DNA from 4 places in the Paenibacillus sp. 79R4 genome. Region 1 is predicted to be linked to each of the others. Evidence: riboswitches for the same ligand, from Rfam matches in the RefSeq annotation. Region 1 holds a riboswitch; each other region holds the start of a gene.
The links. A riboswitch is a leader RNA that binds a small molecule or an ion and turns the genes downstream of it on or off. The one in region 1 is predicted to bind cyclic di-AMP.
Positions count from the first base shown of each region.

Region 2: another riboswitch for cyclic di-AMP. It lies ahead of DMN77_RS22005 (C40 family peptidase); the one in region 1 lies ahead of DMN77_RS11605 (KamA family radical SAM protein).
Region 3: another riboswitch for cyclic di-AMP. It lies ahead of DMN77_RS03760 (hypothetical protein); the one in region 1 lies ahead of DMN77_RS11605 (KamA family radical SAM protein).
Region 4: another riboswitch for cyclic di-AMP. It lies ahead of DMN77_RS21400 (3D domain-containing protein); the one in region 1 lies ahead of DMN77_RS11605 (KamA family radical SAM protein).

Region 1 covers NZ_QJOT01000007.1:95,155-100,295, forward strand. The annotation lists gene cobS (adenosylcobinamide-GDP ribazoletransferase) at 1-250, shown strand, start outside; gene DMN77_RS11600 (cobyric acid synthase) at 367-1,983, shown strand; cyclic di-AMP (ydaO/yuaA leader) riboswitch at 2,012-2,152, shown strand; gene DMN77_RS11605 (KamA family radical SAM protein) at 2,335-3,474, shown strand; gene DMN77_RS11610 (methyl-accepting chemotaxis protein) at 3,552-5,141, opposite strand, start outside.
Region 2 covers NZ_QJOT01000023.1:15,033-20,173, forward strand. The annotation lists gene motA (flagellar motor stator protein MotA) at 1-112, opposite strand, end outside; gene DMN77_RS21985 (hypothetical protein) at 302-595, shown strand; gene DMN77_RS21990 (4a-hydroxytetrahydrobiopterin dehydratase) at 759-1,058, shown strand; gene DMN77_RS21995 (c-type cytochrome) at 1,171-1,527, opposite strand; gene DMN77_RS22000 (GNAT family N-acetyltransferase) at 1,663-2,187, opposite strand; gene DMN77_RS22005 (C40 family peptidase) at 2,428-2,898, opposite strand; cyclic di-AMP (ydaO/yuaA leader) riboswitch at 2,902-3,037, opposite strand; gene DMN77_RS22010 (C40 family peptidase) at 3,280-3,771, opposite strand; cyclic di-AMP (ydaO/yuaA leader) riboswitch at 3,775-3,910, opposite strand; gene DMN77_RS22015 (hypothetical protein) at 4,131-4,964, opposite strand; gene DMN77_RS22020 (M1 family metallopeptidase) at 5,067-5,141, opposite strand, start outside.
Region 3 covers NZ_QJOT01000002.1:394,780-399,920, forward strand. The annotation lists gene DMN77_RS03750 (MFS transporter) at 1-436, shown strand, start outside; gene DMN77_RS03755 (metal-dependent hydrolase) at 1,202-1,900, opposite strand; cyclic di-AMP (ydaO/yuaA leader) riboswitch at 2,438-2,678, shown strand; cyclic di-AMP (ydaO/yuaA leader) riboswitch at 2,784-2,980, shown strand; gene DMN77_RS03760 (hypothetical protein) at 3,097-3,510, shown strand; gene kdpA (potassium-transporting ATPase subunit KdpA) at 3,560-5,141, shown strand, end outside.
Region 4 covers NZ_QJOT01000021.1:34,499-39,639, reverse strand. The annotation lists gene DMN77_RS21415 (amino acid ABC transporter permease) at 1-628, shown strand, start outside; gene DMN77_RS21410 (amino acid ABC transporter ATP-binding protein) at 615-1,337, shown strand; gene DMN77_RS21405 (VOC family protein) at 1,435-1,818, opposite strand; cyclic di-AMP (ydaO/yuaA leader) riboswitch at 2,076-2,288, shown strand; gene DMN77_RS21400 (3D domain-containing protein) at 2,293-2,982, shown strand; gene DMN77_RS21395 (polysaccharide deacetylase family protein) at 3,051-3,860, opposite strand; gene DMN77_RS21390 (dihydroorotate dehydrogenase electron transfer subunit) at 4,273-4,968, shown strand; gene DMN77_RS21385 (dihydroorotate dehydrogenase) at 4,965-5,141, shown strand, end outside.

The sequences.
Region 1 (5,141 bases):
GACTTTACTGGCTCTGGTGCTATCGGCAGGACTGCTTCTGCTGGCCGCCGTGCCGCAATGGGGAGATCTGAATATGATCAGCCCAATGATCTATTATGCTCTTGCTCCTTTATTAGCTTGGGGCGTCGGTTCCTGGATGGCGAGCCGGATGAGTGCAAGGCTGGGTGGCTTGACGGGCGATACCTACGGCGCAATCAATGAAGGGCTGGAGGCGGTATTGCTACTGCTCGCCTGCTTGCTTTTTCAATGAGTGAAGTGGAGGTTTGATCGATGAGGCAAGAGGATTTAGGAAGAGAGCAAGTTGCTATAAAGGAAAAAGATACAAAGCGGAATTGCGGAGATTCCAGCCATCGGGGCGCTGTGCTGATGCTGCAGGGAACGGCTTCTGATGTAGGCAAGAGTGTCATCGTGACTGCCTTATGCCGAATTTTCGTTCAAGACGGACTCAGGACGGCGCCCTATAAATCGCAGAATATGGCGCTAAATTCCTATGTTACCGCCGATGGCCGGGAGATTGGGCGCGCACAGGGCGTGCAGGCTGAAGCCTGTGGAATCGAGGCGACAACGGATATGAATCCCGTCCTGATTAAGCCGACGGGAGATATGCACTCGCAGATCGTTGTTCACGGCAAGCCTTATCAGCATCTGAGCGCGATGAAATATCGCGAGGAGTTCCTGCCCGTGGCCCGGCCGATCGTGATGGAGGCTCTGAACCGACTGAGGGATGAATACGATCTCGTTGTGCTGGAAGGTGCGGGAAGTCCGGCGGAGATCAATTTGAAGCAGCGTGATATCGTTAATATGAATCTGGCTGGATGGGCGGAAGCTCCGGTTATTTTGATCGGCGATATCGATCGCGGCGGGGTGTTTGCATTTCTGGTCGGAACACTCGAATTGCTGGAGCCTGAAGAGAGAGCCCGGGTGAAGGGCTTCATCATTAATAAATTCAGAGGCGATCTGGAGCTGCTTCGGCCAGGGTTGGATTGGCTGGAACAGCGGACAGGCATCCCCGTCCTCGGAGTGCTGCCCTTCTTGCCGGATTTGGAGATCGAGGCTGAGGATTCAGTCATTCTCGACTCCTACGCTTCGGTACCTAAGCAGGGCCGCGATATCGATATTGCCGTGATTCGTTATCCGCGTATTTCCAACTTTACGGACTTCGACATGCTGGACGCAGAGCCGGATGTGTCTGTGCGTTATGTCCAGCGAGCGGCGGAGCTAGGAGAGCCGGATGTAATCATCCTTCCGGGCTCCAAGGATACGATCAGCGATTTGGCATTTCTACGGGAACAGGGGCTGGATGGGGCAATTGAGCAGCATCTGGAGCGCAGCGCTCATTCGCAACTGGTCGGTATTTGTGGCGGTTACCAGATGCTTGGGGATGCACTGCTTGATCCGGAGGCTGTTGAATCCGGCAAGGTGAAGCGATCCCGTGGACTTGGCTGGCTGCCGCTGACAACGACGTTTCTCCCTGGCAAAAAAACAATCCGCACCACAGGACATGTTCTACCTGATGCCTCGCTCCGCCTTTATTCAACGGAGCCCGTTATCCCCGTTGGCGGCTACGAAATTCACTCCGGGGAGACGGTATACTCAAGTCAGGCTGGGTTTGGTTTAGAGTCATCGAACTCTGACACCGTAGCGAACTCACACGGTACAACAGGAAGTATAGATAACAGGGAGAAAGAAGCAATGTCCTTATTCCTGGTTGAAAGCGCTGATGGAGGGGAACGCACGGAGGGCGTCTGCCGTGTGGATGGGCGAGTGTTTGGTACGTATTTACACGGTCTTTTCAATAGTGATGAGTATCGCCGGGCTTGGTTGGATGGCATTAGACAAGCCAAAGGGCTGGAGCCTCTGGCTGCGACATTTTCCGCTGCGGCCAGGCGTGAGAGGGCGTTTGACCGACTTGCCGATCATGTAAGAGGCCATCTGGATATGGATCAAATATATGAAATTGCGGGCCTTCCAAAGAATCCTTAGTTTTGACATACGCTTACATTTGTAATACGATAAATATACGCTTAATTTTCGAATGGTAAAGTCGAAAAGCGGGGGAACCATTTTTTGGGGCGAATCGTTGTAAATACACGTAGGGAACCATCTTTCCCGAGTCCGTCAGCTAACCTCGTCAGCAGTGGATGGGTCATCATTTATACCGCTTTGCAATGACCCTGTTACGGGTCTTTTTGCGTTTATGAATCTTTAAATTGTAAGCAATATGACCCGTTATTACTCGGCATCTAATGCCTTGCGCTGCACTGTCATCTTTGGTTTCCATGCTTCTTCTTTACGAATCGGCGATGTTGTTTGAGATAAAGGAGGAGATGGTGTATGGCAAGCCCGAAGTACATTACAAATATCGATAGGGTGACGCAGCTATCCCAGGCGGAACGGGAGCAATTGCGTCCGATTACTGACAAATTCGTGTTCCGGGTAAATGATTATTATTTGAACCTGATTGACTGGGACGATCCTAAGGATCCGATTCGTAAGCTAGTGATTCCGAATACGGGGGAACTGCGCGAATATGGGCGCTGGGATGCTTCTGACGAGGATACGAATTATGTCGTACCCGGCTGTCAGCATAAGTACCGGACAACGGCGCTTCTAATCGTCTCTGAGGTATGCGGCGCTTATTGCCGCTACTGCTTCCGCAAGCGGTTATTCCGCAATGATGTGAAGGAAGCGATGGCTGATGTCACGCCGGGGATTGAATATATCTCCAGGCATCCTGAGATCAACAATGTGTTATTGACGGGCGGGGACAGTCTGATCCTTGCGACCTCCAAGCTGCGCATTATCCTCGAACGGCTACGGGCGATCGATCATGTGAAGATCATCCGGCTTGGCTCGAAGATCCCTGTGTTCAATCCGATGAGGATCTATGAAGATCCTGATCTATTGCAGTTGATCTCTGAATTCTCCTCAGCGGAGAAGCGCATTTATGTAATGGCGCATATTAATCATCCGCGGGAGATTACGGCGGAAGCGCGCAAATGCTTCGAGGCACTGCATAAAGCTGGAGCCATCGTTGTGAATCAGACGCCGATCCTGAAGGGAATTAATGATGATGAGAAGGTGCTTGGGGAACTGCTCGACAAATTGTCCTGGGCAGGCGTGACGCCTTATTATTTCTTCATCAACCGCCCGGTCGCCGGCAACTCCGATTTTGTGATTCCGCTGCAGCGGGCCTATCAACTGGTGGAAGGGGCTAAGGCCCGTACTTCCGGTCTGGGCAAGCGCGTTCGCTTATCGATGAGCCATACATCCGGCAAAATCGAAATATTGGCGATCGAGCACGGAATGGCGTACTTGAAATATCATCAATCCCGTGAGGATGAATATGGGAAGTTCATGGTGCTTGAATGTCCGGAGGATGCAGCCTGGTTTGATGATCTTCCCGGTAATGAATCGTATTGGAAAAGACCCGAGAAGAAGCTGGCCGAGGCTGTCTCGGTGAATGAACTGTAAGAGGCAGGTAGGTCTTTAACCAAGAAGAACCGCTGGAATATTAATTCCGGCGGTTCTTCTTGGTTTACTGATCTCATTTAAACTTTGAATTTATCTACAGCCTCGCTTAAGGAAAGAGCATGGCGGTGGAGCTGTTCAATCGCTCCTACATGGTTCTTCATTTCCTCGATTTGTCGGCTGGTGTTGTTGGAGATTTCTTCGATGCTAAGAAGGGATTTCCCGGTTATATTAGCCGATTCTTCAACAGAGGCGGTGACTTCCTCCGTGCTGGCCGAGATTTCCTCGGTTGCCGCCGAGACGGATTGAACGCTGGAGTTAATCTCCGAGATCAGCTCGGTCAAATGGCTGAACGCCAGCTCTGCCTGATTCACTTGCTCCGTACCGGAACTAATCTCACGGGTGGCACGCTGCATCGTCTGCATCGAGCTTACAGTCTCTTCCTGGATGCTTAGCAAGTATTCGCTGATCTTCGTTGTGGCATCCCTCGTCTGTTCAGCAAGCAGGCGAATTTCTTCGGCGACGACGGAGAAGCCTTTGCCATGCTCTCCAGCCCGTGCTGCTTCAATCGCTGCATTCAGCGCCAGGATATGAACCTGTTTTGTAATACTTGAGATCAAATCTACGACTTGAATGATGGATGAAGCACGTTCGTTCAGAGTTGAAATATGCGTGAGCAGCGCTGCGGCGGCCTGCTCGACAAGCTGCATCTGACCGGTTGCCGATTTGGCCAGCTCATTCCCGTTGTCAGCTTCATCTGAAGCTTGACCGATGCGTTCCGTCACTTCAGCCGAGGAGCCGGCGATATGCTGAATTCCTAACGAGATTTCTTCCATCGCACGGGCATTTTCTGCGGCGGCTCCGGCGATGATGGTGCTGCCTTTCTCAATTTCCTGCATCGAATTGCCGGAATGCTCGATCAAATTCTGGAAGGTATTCACAGATTGATAGATCTGATCGGAGCCCTGGATCACCCCGTGGGAGCTATTTTGAACCTTGGTGATCATTTCCTTTAGCTCGGTAATCATCGTTTGGAAGCTGGCCGAGAGCTCCGCGATCTCATCGCGTCCCGTAATAGTAATCTGTTGGGTTAAATCTCCCTGCGCCATTTGTCTGGTTACTGCCGCCAAATTCTTGATCGGCTTGATAATGCGTTTGCTGTTCACATAAGCTGCGATCAGCGCCAGCACAATGACAAGGGCAGCGATCACGATTCCGGTCCATAGAATCTGATCTTCCTTCTGCTTGATAAAGTTTGCATCCATACCTACAGCCAGAACAGCCGTGCTGCCGGACAGGCGGATATAGGCCGTTTTGTGCACGCCGTATTGATCGCTGTACAGCTCGCTGACGCTCAGTTTGCCAGGATCTTGTACTTTCATCGCTTCATGGATCTCAAGCTCGTCTCCAACCTTCATGATCGAATCTTTATTGATTCCGATTACGATTGCCTTATCTTCTTGGACATCGAGAAGATAAGCGGTATGCAGATGGAATTCCTCAACCTTCTTGCTGAGGTAAGACTCAACGGCAAAGCGGGAATTTTCGTTGCCTTTAATAAGCTGAAGAGCCTGTGAATTATCAAGTCCTTTGTAAATATCCCTGGAGCTTGTATGCAGAACCTCATCGAATTGAGGAAGTACATTCTCGTCAATAATACTCATGGCAAT
Region 2 (5,141 bases), on a different contig from region 1:
CAAAGGCCGCGGGGTTGGAGACCAAGCTTTCGATCGGCGCACCTTTTAGGAACATTCCCCAAATGAGTGCTACGAGTCCAAGAATAAGTCCAATAATCGTTGAGATTTCCATTGCACACCTCGTCCTTGAGATAATTATTCCATAATTCTGCCACCCGCATCCTTGCAGAACGGCATTTCTGATTTTATGGAAATGGCTTATCTTTTTTATCGACAGAATTCCCTTTTTTTTTAAGGGCGATTTTCCGGTATAATGGGACTACGATTGAATATTCGTTAGAGTGAAGGGAGAAGAATCATCGTGGGCGTAAAGCATGGCAGAGATTATGAATATATTTTGGCAGATCTCACGAAGGCGGTAGGCCAGATATCTGATAGCTATATTTTCTTTGAGATGGAGGCTTCTGAATGGGAGATCCTCTCGAAGGAGGAGAAGCTGGAGGTCCAGGAGGCGCTGGCCGAGGACTTGTTCTTTGCGTTAGGCACGGAGCCGGTTATTTCCGTTGGCAGCGCAGTAGTGATTTATGATGCGGACAACCATCGCATCAATTTCCTAATCGGAGAGGATGAACTGGATTTCGTTGCATTGATTTAATATTTATTCCCTTATTTTGTTTATACAGTAAACGCTATGGTAATATATTGGATAGCATGATCGTTGAATAGAAGAATATAATGAATTAATATCTCATGTACGGTTCAGATGCAAGAATGATATGGGGATATTTTTTGAGAACGAACGGGAGGTAGAAATAAAAATGCCGTTTACACCGCAGGAAATAGAAGCGCATTTAGAGAGACTGGAAGGATGGGAGCTAGAGGAAGGACGATGGATCGTTCGCAAATATACCTTCTCTAATTATATGAAGGGAATCGCTTTTGTCGATGAGGTTGCAGCCATATCAGAGGCGTTCAATCATCACCCTTTTATAACCATTGACCATAAAACAGTGACGCTTCGGCTGACATCATGGGAGGAAGGCGGTATAACGGCCGTTGATATTAAGGAAGCACAGCAGTACAACGAGGCTTTCGAGAAGGCGCGTTCTGTAGGCTGATGCATCGATAGGCTTCTACCCCGGCTGGAAGTGGAACTCAATGTTATACAGCCGGCTCGTATAGAAGAACGCCCACCAGGGATCCCCTTGGCGGGCGTTCTTTGTGCTGCGATTATTTTTGCTCCGCAAGCCAGAGGGCTACGTTCGCAATTTCTTCGTCCTTCAGCCTATCCTTAAAGGTCGGCATTTGTCCTTTGCCTTTCTTGATGATGCCGTAGAGCTGATCCGCTGTTAATTGAGCTCCGATTTTCTGCAAATTCGGACCAACTTGACCTTGCAGTTGATCGCCATGGCAACTGATACAGTTTGCCTTGATCGTAGCATCGGCCTGATCAACATTGAGAGTAATTTCAGGCATGGTTGGCTTGGCCTCTTTGGCCACTTCCTCTTTACCAGGTAAGGTGAAAATTAACACGATGGCCATAATGAATGCCACGCCGAGTAATCCGCTCATGATCCATTTCTGCACACGAATCGCCCCTTTTATGTAAGCTATCCATTCCATTATACCGGAACATTGCAGTGGATCATAGCGTTTGTGACAAAAAAAGTAATGATAATTTAGTGTTTTCTTGAAAATATATGCAAATCATCACAGACAACATTAAAGTTCAATATGACCAGACTCTCCCTCTTTAGGGAATCCGCGAAATACCATACAATAGTATGGTTTGGAAATGCCGCCGGGCGTCATCTTCTCATATAGATCAGTAATCACGAAGCCCGATTTCTGGTAGGCTCGGATCGCTCTTTTGTTCCAGGTCAGAACCTCAAGATCCACCTCATTATCAGGCTTACGACGCAGCGCTTCCTCCACGATCGCGATGACAAATGATTTACCGTAACCATGGCCGCATAAATCAGGTCTCATCCCGACCCCAATACGGGTTACTCCTTTGAGGGGAAAGTATTGGGCAAAGCCCGCGAGCCCGCCGTTTTCATCCAATAGGGAGGCGTATTGTTCGGCCCGTAGTGCAGGATTGCCGAATTCTACATCGAGCGCCTTCATCTGCTCCCAAGGGAGCCAGCTATATACGTCATAGGGAGAATCGTAGCGCCAGGTGCAGATGTCTGCGCCATGGTCTTCTTCCATAGGTACAATAAGAAATTTCGGAATATACTTTTCCATATTTACGCCTCCTTGCTTATTGCATGATACGATGCTAGATACCTTTTTAAACTCACTCTAACGGGAATTCTATTCCTTGTAAAGGTGTTAGTGCGATTTTAGAATATTTTGCTTGCACGATGCGCTACAGGATCGGAGATAAAAAAATGCAATTGATTCCGGGCGTGGAATCAATTGCATTATATAGTTATAAATGATGATAAATGAATGAATGAAAGTTAAATGGTTGAACGCTGAAGATTAGGCTTGGGCATACAGAGAATAAGTATATTGGCTAAGGATACGCTTGGCGCCTACATAACGCGTTTTGTAGTAGCTATTGCTCAAGCTGTCGATCCGAACGCCTTTAGAGGAGGAAGAATGTGCAAATTCTCCATTACCCACATAAATGCCTACATGGGAGACGCCTTTACCCGTCGTATTGAAGAAGACGAGATCGCCAGGCTTCAGCTGGCTCTTGCTTACTGCAGTGCCTTGCTTGAACTGATCTGTTGATACGCGAGGTAGGGTTACGCCCATTTTCTGATATACGTATTTGGTGAAGCCTGAGCAGTCAAAGCCGCTGCTGGCGCTAATTCCACCAAGTCTGTAAGGTGTACCGTATACCGAGTCAACAACATTAGTAAGAGTGGTACTCGCAAAAGCATTGCCGCTTTGCATGGTGAAGAAGATGGCTAGGCTTGCAGCGGCTGCGATGATTGTTTTTCTCAAGATGTAAGCTCCTTCCAAGGCCTGCGAGGTTAGCTTGCGGATTCGGTTGAAGGTTCCCTATGGCGGCAGGATTGCGGCCAATTCACCCTAAATGGTTCTCCCGTTTCCCGGGTGCTGGGGAATTCGGCTGTTCTTAGTTGATGCACCCAAAAGTTACGATAGTTACAACAAAGATTACAAACTTGTTACTATTACATTGGTCATTTTACCAAACCCGCCCAGGTTTGACAAGCTTGTCGATAGATTTGATCTGCAAGTCGGTGTTTCTATCCAGGCAGATAGGCATAAAGGGCCAGAAGCGGGGAAAAAGCAGGCCCTTAGACAAATAAAAAACCCACGGTTATGATTCCAAATGAATCTCCGTGGGTTTAAAATTCGTTATTATTCTACATCATCGTGGTCTGTAACTTCTCCAGTAACATCTTCGTACTTATCAGAACTCATAACGCGCTTAGCTCCAACATAACGATCTACATAATATTTCTCGCTCAATTTGCTGATTACAACGCCCTTGGAAGAGGATGCATGAGCAAATTTGCCTTCACCTACATAAATACCTACATGGGATATGCCTTTGCCTGAAGTGTTAAAGAACACCAGGTCGCCAGCGATTAGTTCATCCTTGGATACGGATTCGCCCATTTTATATTGCGATCCCGATTGGTGAGGAAGCTTGACCCCGATCTTGGAGAATACATACATCGTGAACCCTGAGCAGTCAAACCCGGAAGTCGTTGTCCCACCGGATACATATTTCGTTCCTAACGCTCCATCAATAGCAGAGTCTAATTTGGAATCAGCGAAAGCGCTACCAGTTCCGATGGAGAAAAGCAATGTAACACCAAGAGCTAATGTAGTTAACTGTTTCTTCAAGAAAAATACTCCTTCCGATTGCCTACGAGGTTAGCTTAAGGATTCGGTTGAAGGTTCCCTATGATCCCTCTCTAGCGAGATCAATTCACCCAAAGTGGTTCCCCCGTTCCCCGTGGAGGGAATTCGGCCATGATTTCGTAAATAATTGTTATAATTACACTCGCAATTGCTATTACTTGACTTATTATGACAAGAATGATTACAAAACTGTTACTGAATTTCTGCTGTTGTTATTGTAACAAAGAGAAGTATATTTTGGCAATGCCTAATTCACAAGATTCAGAGACAAAAACAAAGAACAAGACCTCCGATTCTGGCGGAGGCCTTGTGGTATAAGGGATTATAATGGTAAAAATAATTTAACTTTTCTGTGACTTCATTTCCCATAGTTGATATTGAGAGGTTACCTCCCAAACTCGGAACAAACTTCGTATGAAAGGATAGCTTTGCTGCAGAATAAGAGCGAGTATTCCGGTCCAAATCCACGATACTGAACCAAAGATGAAGAACAGGATCAGGGCAAAAATGCCGAGTAAGAGAGAGATGCCCGCTCCAGGAAGCACATATCGAACACCTATCAGAATAGAACCCCATAGCCCCTTTTTGAAAAGATAGCCAAATTGTGCGAACAGCAAGCATTGGTCAATAAGCCAGCAATAGATCAACCAAGCGAGCAGAACGGCCGACATCTTCAGCATGGGAGCAATCTGTACCGAGCCTGAGCGAAGCAGGTCTGGCAGAATTCCCTGGACGTGAGGGAGAATCCATAATAGCGGCAGACTGATTAATATAAGCTCAATAAATAGGAACAAGAATACCGGCTTTCCAAACTCCTTCATGCCGCGGAATAGCGGAAGTCCGCTCTTTCGCTCCTCCTTGGGCATTAAGCCATACAGGACTCCCGCCTGGAGCAGAGGCGTCACTAGTAGTCGGATGAGAGCCATACCGAGCAGCAACCCCAGATAGAGACGGATGTCGGGGCTATGCTTGAGCTCGTATTGGCCTTCCAGGAGGAATAGAGCCTGGCTGAGCATGTTGGGCGGGGGATCTGGGTATCTAACCAGGACCTCCGTAACTACTGAATTGACGAGCCTGTATAAAAATAGTCCCCATAGCAGCTGATATAGAAACAGGATGATAATAGAGGGAAGCTGGTTTTTTATAAGACTCCATCCACTACGTATATAGATCATACTTTTCCCCCTCAAAGTTTTGTTAAGGTATGCCTCCGTAGAATAAGCCGCGGACAAAAACTTGCTACGGAAGCATATACAGCATTTATAAAGGTTGGGTACCTACCATAATAACGAGCCGAGTACGGTTTCCAGCAATTTGACAATCGTTAAGGTGGAGCGGGTTCCCACAGGCTC
Region 3 (5,141 bases), on a different contig from region 1:
GATTATGACCCTGGCTCAATTGCCGGGTTATTTCACGGCTGCCTACTTCATAGAGAAGTTCGGCCGGAAATTCGTATTAGTCCTGTACCTGGTGCTTACCGCTGCAAGCGCGGCCTGGTTTGGCAGCGCAACGACGGAAGGGATGCTGATCGCCTCGGGGATTTGCTTGTCCTTCTTTAATCTGGGGGCGTGGGGAGGCATGTATGCCTATACGCCGGAGCTGTATCCGACCAAGGTCCGGTCGACAGGTGTTGGCTTCGCTGCTTCCTTCGGCCGGATTGGCGGGGTAATCGCTCCGTTCCTGGTTGGCTGGCTTGTAGCCCGGGAGGTAGCGATCAGCTCGATCTTCTGGCTGTTTTTCGTTACGGTTCTGATCGGCGCGATTGCCGTCCTCTGGCTAGGTACCGAGACAAAAGGGAAGGAACTTTTGGACTAGCTTTGGATTAGCAAGCGCCTCTGTGCCTGTCTGTTCAAGGGAGCGCTAATGAAAAATTGAGCTGGCATAAAGGGGAGAACAAGGTGATGCAGAAGCGAAACGCTGTTTGCTGAAGCGAATCTGCATCTGCTTCTTGTTGTAAGTTTCGCACGGCATTATGTTGGTCGGGATATGGTACTTCCCGATTTGATTCGGGAAGGCAACATGGACCCGATTGCGTAATCTACTATTTTGGAGATTCTAACGAAACGTGGTATCGTTATTGGCTTCAAATCGGGGCGCTGAGATTTTTAACGAAACTGGGTATCGCTATTGAACAAGAATTATCTCTTTTTGCTGGTATTTCGCCCAAATAACGATATGGTGTTTCGTTAAAAATAATTTCCCGCTTTTGGGGAGCCAATAACGTTCTGTAGTTTCGTTAGAAATAAAAATAGCTGCTGATAAGCAGCTATTTTTATTTGGTCCAGCATTGGTCCAGCATTGGTCCAGCATTGGTCCAGCATTGGACTAACATCGGACTAGCATCGTGCCAGTATCAGGCCAGCATTGGTCCAGCATTGGACTAGCATCGTGCCAGTATCAGGCCAGCATTAGCCCAGTATCGTGCCCGCATCGGACTAGCGTCGTGCCAGTATCAGGCCAGCATTGGGCGGTAGGTGCAGCCGGTGCGGTCGGTTATGGGCGGATGGCCTGACCAGCTGGGTTAATGGCCCGGATACAAAATAAATAGAGCGGTCGATGAAGTGAGACGAGAATGGTCAGTTAACGCTCCAATTGAGCTTGATCGAGGCTTTCGCCCGGCAGCAGGGCATGGCCGGATATGCCAAGCTTTTGCAATTGGTGGGCGAATTGTGCTCCGTCCTGCTTGATGAGGCCAAATGTATCGTAGTGAACCGGGACCACGTGCTTGGCGCCGATCCATTCGGCAGCGAGCAGGGCGTCCTCCGGTCCCATGGTGAAGAAATCGCCGATCGGGATGAAGGCGAGATCGATCTTATGTTTGCTTCCGATGAGCTTCATATCGCTGAACAGTGCGGTATCACCGCAATGATGGACGATGAAGCCGTTGATATTAAGCACAATGCCCGCAGCAACTCCCAAGTAGACATTGGTTCCGTTCACTTCTACGGATGAACTGTGGAGAGCCGGGGTGAAGGTTAACTTGCCGAACGGGAAGTTGGATGAGCCTCCCAGGTTCATCCCGGTTGCCTTAAGCCCTTTTTGCTTAAAAAAGTCGGCCAGTTCAACAATAGCTACGATGGTGGCTCCAGTCCTTCTGGCAATCGCCTCAGCGTCCCCGATATGATCCGAATGCCCATGGGTAAGCAGGATATAATCGACATCGATATCTTCTGCCATAGCAGCTGCTTTAGGATTTCCGGTCAAGAATGGGTCGATGATCAGACGGTAATCGCCGGTATCTAAAAATACGCATGAATGTCCGAGATACGTTAGTTTCACAAATATCGCTCCTTTTTGGCAAAATAATGAACTAACTCTATTATAGCGAAGCAGAGGCATGAGTAAAATTTTGCTGGCTGGCCAGTGCAGTATTAACATTTTGCGCCTGCCGGATCACTGCATAGCTGTGAGCTATGATGATCCAGACGGTAGCTAATCCCGGTCAAAACAGCGGCGGCAATGGTGACTATTCCCCCGGACCAGGACACATCGATCAATCGACTGTTTATGGCAACGAAGCCGCCAAGCGTCGAACCGAAGGCAATATAGATAGGGTTTGCACTTGCTTACCGAGTATAACGTTCCAGTAAAGGGGAGAGTCCAGAGGTCGTTTGCTATAATCTGTGGAATTCTTATAAAAGAATTCAAAATCAAGAGTAGAAATGAGCTATAGCGAAAATTAGAGAGCGCCATATCAATGTAAGCGGTATATTTTCGTATTCCTTTAAATTTATCGCTTTTTTTGCCAGGAAGTTGGCTTTACAGTCAACCCTTGCAGCGGTATGATTCAATCCATAATCCATAATCAATATTAACCAATTCCGATCGCTTAATCTCTGGGATATTCCAGGGAACGGGGGAACCAACAAGTGCTTGCTGCGTGATGATCAATGCGGCTTGCGCGACGTCTGAAGGGCCAGGGCTGGTGTGAGAGCCAACACAGGCCCATTCGGACAGGGGTGAATCCTGAGGAAGAGACCATGGACTCTTCTCGGGTAGGGCGACTCTCACCGCCCGAATCCGTCAGCTAACTCCGTCAGCGTGGGTATGAGAGAGGAAAGGTGACTGCGAGCCGCAATAAATTCGGCCACAGAGGACCGTTTGCCTCTGTGGTTTTTTGCGCCCTAATTTGAAAAATGAATTGAAATACAATGAAATGATCCATCAAAAAACGCTGAATGCTGTCGTGGATAGGACAGCAGCGGGGGAACCAACGGTACTGAGTGATGTCCGCTCCGCGGGCTTCTCAACCTTAGTTCCATGGGGTGAATCGCTTGGAGGATAATCTATTCTTCAAGGTAGGGCGACTTCCGCGCCCGAATCCGTCAGCTAACCTCGTAAGCGTCAAGGAAGAGGCAACCACCAAAGGCCGAATAGTGGGTCCAAGACCACCCATAAAGCCGCGGGGAAGGTTACTATCTTTCCTGCGGCTTCTCTTGTGTTGTCCTCTGCAAATTCAAGGAGGGTGTTCTCAAGTGGAGGGAGAGTTTGTTCTGGTAGCAGCCCCGAACCCGGTTGGACTGAAGTTCATTTTGCTGCTGATGGCAGCGAAGCGTAATTTCGCGGTACTGGTGAACAACAAGAAGGAGGAAGAAGTCCTTCATAAACTGGGCGTAAGACATGTATTGCGCATCAAGACGGATGACGAGCAGAGCTGGATCGTTCCGCCGTTTCCAATCGGCCGCTGCTATATTTTTGAACTGAGTATGACATTAACTTGTCGCTATTTGCAAATCTGCCGGAGATGGACGCAGGATCAGATTTTCATTATTACTCCGAATAAAAATCCGCGCATGATTTACAAAGGGCTGGGAGCTTCTTATGTCATCCATTCCGTGAGCGGAGAGGTTGGATTTCTGCTTACGGCAAAGCCACAGCTTGAGCAATAAGCCGGAGCTTAAAATTTATAAACAGGATTCCTGATGGGGTGAGTGTGTAATGGATTATTTACAAATGTTCATCGTGATCGGCGTCATATTATTGCTGGTGAAGCCGGTCGGAACTTATATATATCATGTTTTCTCCAATGTACCGAATCGTAGTGATCGCATCTTCGGAGCAACAGAGCGGTTTATTTTCAGCATAGCCGGCTACCGGCGGCGCGAAGGGATGGATTGGAAGAAATATATTATCAGCTTGCTGGCCACCAATGTGGTGTTGATGACCATCGCTTTCCTGCTTCTCAGCCTGCAGCAGTGGTTGCCTTGGAATCCCGAAGGAAGCGGTGGTATGGAGCCGACGCTGGCATTCAATACGGTAATCAGCTTCATGACCAATACGAATCTGCAGCATTATAGCGGGGAGACAGCACTGAGCTATTTCTCGCAAATGGCTGTTATCACCATGATGATGTTCACATCGGCGGCTACAGGTCTATGCGTTGCTATTGCTTTTATCCGCGGGATTACCGGGAGAGGCCAACGGCTGGGGAATTTCTTCGAGGATTTTGTAAAGGCGATCGTTCGTATTCTTCTGCCTGCTTCGCTGATCGTAACGCTTCTGCTGGTGGCGCTCCAGGTTCCGCAAACCTTGCAGCCTGCCACGGCTGTGAACACGCTGGAAGGGACTGTACAGCGAATCTCGCTTGGGCCGGTGGCCTCGCTGGAATCCATCAAGCATTTGGGTACGAACGGGGGTGGATTCTTTGGAGCAAATTCCTCTCATCCGTTCGAGAACCCCAGCGGGTTGACGAATGCAATAGAGATGTGGTCCATGTGGCTGATCAGCGCATCACTGCCTTATACATTCGGTTTATTTGCCCGCAATAAGAAGCAAGGTTGGGTTATTTTCTCCGCGATGATGGTCTTGTTCCTTGGATTTCTATCTTTGGTCTATTTCAGCGAGAAGGCCGGGAACCCGCTCTTCCATACGCTTGGAATAGACCTCACGCAAGGTAATATGGAGGGCAAAGAGGTGCGTTTCGGGGTTGCGGGCTCGGCGATTTTTACGGCGATTACGACCGCTGCGACTACGGGGAGCGTTAACAATATGCATGATTCGCTTACTCCGCTTGGCGGCCTGGCAGCTCTGGCCCAGATGATGCTGAACGTCGTCTTTGGCGGGAAGGGCGTCGGACTTATGAACATGGTGATGTACGCCATACTCGGCGTATTTATTTGTGGATTAATGGTCGGCAGAACGCCGGAGTTCCTTAGCAAGAAGATTGAAGCCAGGGAGATGAAGCTGATCGCCATTGCGATTCTTATCCATCCCTTGCTTGTGCTTGCGCCAACAGCAATCAGCGCTATGACAGGGTTAGGGTACGACGCAGTCACAAATCCGGGGTATCACGGTCTGTCGCAAATGCTGTATGAGTATGCATCCTCTGCCGCAAATAACGGCTCCGGCTTCGAGGGCCTCGCGGATAATACTGCATTCTGGAATATTATGACCGGCTTGGTCATGCTTCTGGGCCGCTATATATCCATGATTGCTTTGTTAGCTGCCGCAGGGTCCTTAATGCAGAAAGAGCCTGTCATGGAGACGATCGGTACGCTGCGGACTGACAATAAATTATTCG
Region 4 (5,141 bases), on a different contig from region 1:
TTACTTCTTCACCGGTGTGCAGTATACGCTCTTATTGGCTGCGATCGGTGTTATCTGCGGTTTTATTCTCGGGCTTGTGGTTGCTTTGGTGCGGATGTCGCCCTTAAAAATCGTCCGTTTCATCGGCCATGCTTGGGTGGAGTTCCTGCGCGGAACGCCGATGATGGTACAGCTGTTGATTATTCATTATGGCTTCTCGCAATTATTCGGCGTTAACTTTACTCCGATTCAATCGGGTGCGATTACTTTGTCCATCAATAGCTCGGCTTATTTGGCGGAAATCTTTCGCGCAGGTATTCAAGGCGTGGATCGCGGACAAGGGGAAGCGGCGCGTTCACTCGGGATGTCGCAGGGAATGTCGCTGCGCTTCATCATCATTCCGCAGGCGATTAAATCAGTGCTTCCGGCCATCGGCAATGAATTCATAACGATTATTAAAGAGTCCTCTATCGTCTCCATTATCGGTGTGACCGAGCTGATCTTCCAATCCGGCTCTGTCGTTGGCATCACGTATAACGGGATGACACCGTATCTGATCGTTGCAGTAATTTATTTTATTCTGACATTCACACTATCTCGGGTTTTGGGTGTGTTCGAAAGGAAGTTGAAGGCCAGTGATAACCGTTAAAAATTTGCATAAAAAATTCGGTCATCTCCATATTTTGAAGGGGATAGACCTTGAGGTCTCGCAAGGGGAGGTTGTCGTTGTAATCGGTCCGAGCGGATCGGGGAAGAGCACGTTCCTGCGCTGTCTTAACATGCTGGAGACTCCATCTGAAGGCGAGATTCTGTTCGAAGGCGAATCGATTACCGTACGAGGGCACAACATTAACTTGACTCGTCAGAAGATGGGGATGGTGTTCCAGCAGTTCAATCTGTTTCCGCACAAGACGGTGCTCGATAACATCACCCTTGCGCCTATACGCGTGAAGAAGATGGACAAGAACAAAGCAGAGGCCGTAGCGATGAATCTGCTGCAAACTGTCGGTTTGCAGGATAAGCGGGATGCCTATCCCTCACAATTGTCCGGTGGGCAGAAGCAGCGGATTGCCATTGCCAGAGCGCTGGCGATGGAGCCGCATGTAATGCTGTTTGATGAACCGACCTCCGCGCTTGACCCCGAGATGGTCGGAGAAGTGCTTGATGTTATGAAGAAGCTGGCCGACAAAGGAATGACGATGGTCATCGTTACGCATGAAATGGGCTTTGCCCGAGAGGTCGGCGATCGCATCATCTTTATGGATCAAGGCCAGGTTTTGGAGCAAGGCTCGCCACAGCAAGTATTTGGTGCGCCTAAGGAGCAGCGGACGAAGGAGTTCCTGAGCAAAGTACTCTAACCGAGCGATATATTTGCGCGAGGAATGGAAGGGGCGATCCCGGTAGTAAATACTACTTGGGGATCGCCCTTTTTGCTAGTATCGCGAACAGGGATGCTCAAGGTGCTACCAACTCGACTTTTATTCGATCAGGGTCTTCGAAAAACAAGGCATAATAGTCTTCTCCGCCGGCGAAAGGATGCCTATCCTGATAAAGCACGTTTAATCCTCTGGACCGAATCTTGACAGTCAGCTCATCCACTTGTTGCCGTGAATTCGCATGGAATGCCAAATGGTTCAGCCCCACACGACATCGATTGTAGGGAACGTCCAGGTATTTCTCTTTGGCTTGAACAAACACTAGATAAGTGTCTCCTAATTTCCAGCTCCGGCCTTCTTCCCATTCCTGAAACGGCGCATAACCAAGCTCTGACAGAAACCATCCCCAGAATTCTGCCGAACGTTTAAGGTTTGATACGTAAATCTCGATATGATGCAGCAAGCCCAATGCTTCACCCCTCCAACCCAATATTTTCGCTATGCGGAATACCATCCTATCCGTTCTTTACTACTATAGAGGTCGAACCAAAGAAAGAGCAAGTCCGGCTTTTCCAGTCCACATTTCTCATGTTGAGTTGCGCTTATATAGTAAACATATAACTGTATTTGTCATTAATTAAGATTAAAAATACCTTGTTATATCAGGCTTTGTGCGCAAATGGTAACAATTACATGAGCTATTGGTTACAAAGTTGTGATATATTCAATGAGCCGAAACTTACTAGGACAAGTGCGGGGGACGATTTAACGAAAGGCCGATTTGAAATGGAATCATTTACAGATTGGCTATCTTGGGGTGAAGCGCGGATAAAGTAACAAAAAATGAATCTATCATTTGTTACTATTCTCGCGTAGGGAAGCTTCCTTTTCCCGAATCCGACAACTAACTCCGCAGGCGAAATCAAAGGAGGACAACATGAAGAAACAACATACATGGACATTCAAGCGCATGATGAAGACAGCATTGATTACCGCTGGATTATTTGGAGCGATCCAATCCGTTCCTGCGCTGGCCGACTCGTTACATACAGCGAAGGAAGGAGATACATTCTATACACTTTCGAAGCAGTATGGAGTGCCGATGGACAAGCTGATGACCGCTAATCCGACCATCCAGGCAACCAATATATACGAAGGTCTTAGCATCACAATTCCTGATAACAAGAGCAATACGATGTCTGCTCCGGAAATGAAGGCTTCATCTGCGGACAGCGCCATTCTGCTGCCTACGCTAAGCGTACTTGCAGATCAAAAGGTGGTTGAAGCTTGGGGCAAGAGCTTTAATTACTCCAAGACGATCAGCGCCAAAGCGACGGCGTATTCTTCAGCTCCAAGTGAAAATGGCGGATATGGCGCGGTAGATTATTATGGCAACCCGCTCAAACTAGGAACGATTGCAGTGGACCCGAAAGTGATTCCTCTGGGCACCAAGGTGCTCGTAACCGGACATGATCATGAAGGCCTGCCTAAGAAAGCTTTTGTAGCGACAGCGACAGATATCGGTGGAGCGATCAAGGGCAACCGGATCGATATTTTCATCCCGGGCAGTACTTCCTTTGTGAACCAGTTTGGTTATCAGGATGTTAAGTTGTTTGTATTGAAATAGCAGATTATAGATTCATCGATTTTATAGGGCCGTACCGGACAGAAGCTGTTCCGGTACGGCCCTATTTATTACAATTTATTTTTCTTGGTTTGGAGCATATCGGCCACATTAACGAATTGATAGCCTTTGGATTTCAATTGTTCGATAATCTCGGGCAGCGCCTCGATCGTACCGTTCAGGTTAGAGCCCGAGCCGCCTCCGGCATGCTGGAGAACGATCGATCCGGGACCAACCGTTTCAAGCACGTTCTGCTTGACCTTGTCCTTGTCGAGCCCCTTCCAATCCAGAGAATCGACGTTCCAGTTTACGACTCTGTAGCTATGCCGCTTCGCCCAACGAACCTGAGCTTCATTAATATCACCGTATGGAGGCCGAATCAGCTTCGGGCGATAACCGACGATATTTTGAATCACCTTTTCGGTCCGCAGTATTTCGGACTGGAACTCCTGCATCGAATGCTTCTTGAATTGATTGTGAGTATAGGAATGGTTGCCGATGATATGGCCATCACGGTGGATTTGCCGAACGAGATCAGGATGTTTCTTGGCCCGGCTGCCTACGACGAAAAAGGTGGCTTTGACACCTTCACGCTTCAGTATTTTCAACACTTGCGGCGTGAATCGGGGGTCTGGCACATCGTCGAAAGTAAGTGCGACCTGCTTCACCCGAGGACCGCGGAATACAAAGGTCTCGGAATATTTGCGCTGCAGCTCGGCTAGATTAAGCGGCTTTTCACTGCTCTCAGTGGATGTAGGTGCCGTGTCCTCCGTACCTGGTGCACCCGGTGACGACCGTTTGGCTTCAATGCTCCCAGAGCTTGGGAACAACATGAGCAGGATGGTGCAGACGATCATCCAGTGTTTGAGTTTTGTGGACATAGCATTACCTCTTCTCCAAAATAAATGTCATGTTCTGGTATGCCCATATTCATTGAAAAATATGAGGAAATGGTTAATTTTCAAGGTAAGCGTTTTACTCAGGGCTAAATCGTTTTGGAGTGATGTTTATCACAGACTGGTAGGCGAGAAAAATTGCATCTTTAAATGAAGTGTATAAAATCAAGCAGGCGTCTATAGTGTGCTCAAAAAGGCCAGTTTTGCAGTACCGGAGCTCATGTTTCCGATATTTTTCCAAACGCTTCTGTTGGATGAGCATAGGAACTGAGAAGAGGGGCGCAGGAAGTTGGTCGTGAACAACTGAGAGGCTTTCGCAGGCCACATGGCTTCGTTGGCTTTTCGGATCGGAAGTGGGCTTTTTGAACAACCTCAATAAGAAAGGGGACTGAACAATTTGACGGAAGTCATATCCAATGAGGAAGTAGCACCAGGAGTATTTCGTCTGGCCGTTGCCGGTCAATTCGTCGGGAAGATGGGCCAGTTTTACATGATACGCGCATGGGACCATTATCCGCTGCTGTCCAGGCCGCTGAGTATTTTCGATATTACGCCTGGACGGATCGAATTTCTGTATTTAGTCGTTGGAGAGGGAACGAGACTATTCTCAAATTTGAAGCAAGGGGATCATGTGAGGCTGGAAGGTCCGTTTGGAAATGGATTTGAAGCTCCGGAAGGCAAGACGGCATTTGTTGGCGGGGGAATCGGGATTGCCCCGTTTTATTATGCCCTGCGCCAGGTTCCGAATGCCGACGTGTATCTCGGCTTTAGCCGCGAGTCTTACATGGTAGAAGAATTCCGTGCAGCTTCCGCTGGACAGATACATGTCAATGTGGGTGGCGTGATTCTCGACGATCTCGATTTTGAGCACTATGATACGATCATAGCCTGCGGACCCCATCCGATGCTGCACGCTGTGCAGCGCAAGCAACAAGCTTCATCCGGACGAGCCAAGGTATATGTCTCACTAGAGAACCGGATGGCTTGCGGGATTGGGGCCTGTCTGGTATGCAGTGTAAAATGTAAAGACAAACGGAAGAAGGCTTGTACGGATGGTCCTGTATTTCCGGCAGAGGAGGTTGTATTCGAATGATCGATTTATCATGTTCTTTCGGCAAGCTGACGTTTAAGAATCCGCTCGTTATGGCCTCCGGAACCTTCGGATTTGGACAGGAATATGGAGCGCTCTATGAGCTGAATCGCCTTGCGGGAATTTCCGGCAAAGGGCTGACCCTTCACCCGAAGGCAGGCAATGACGGCATAAGA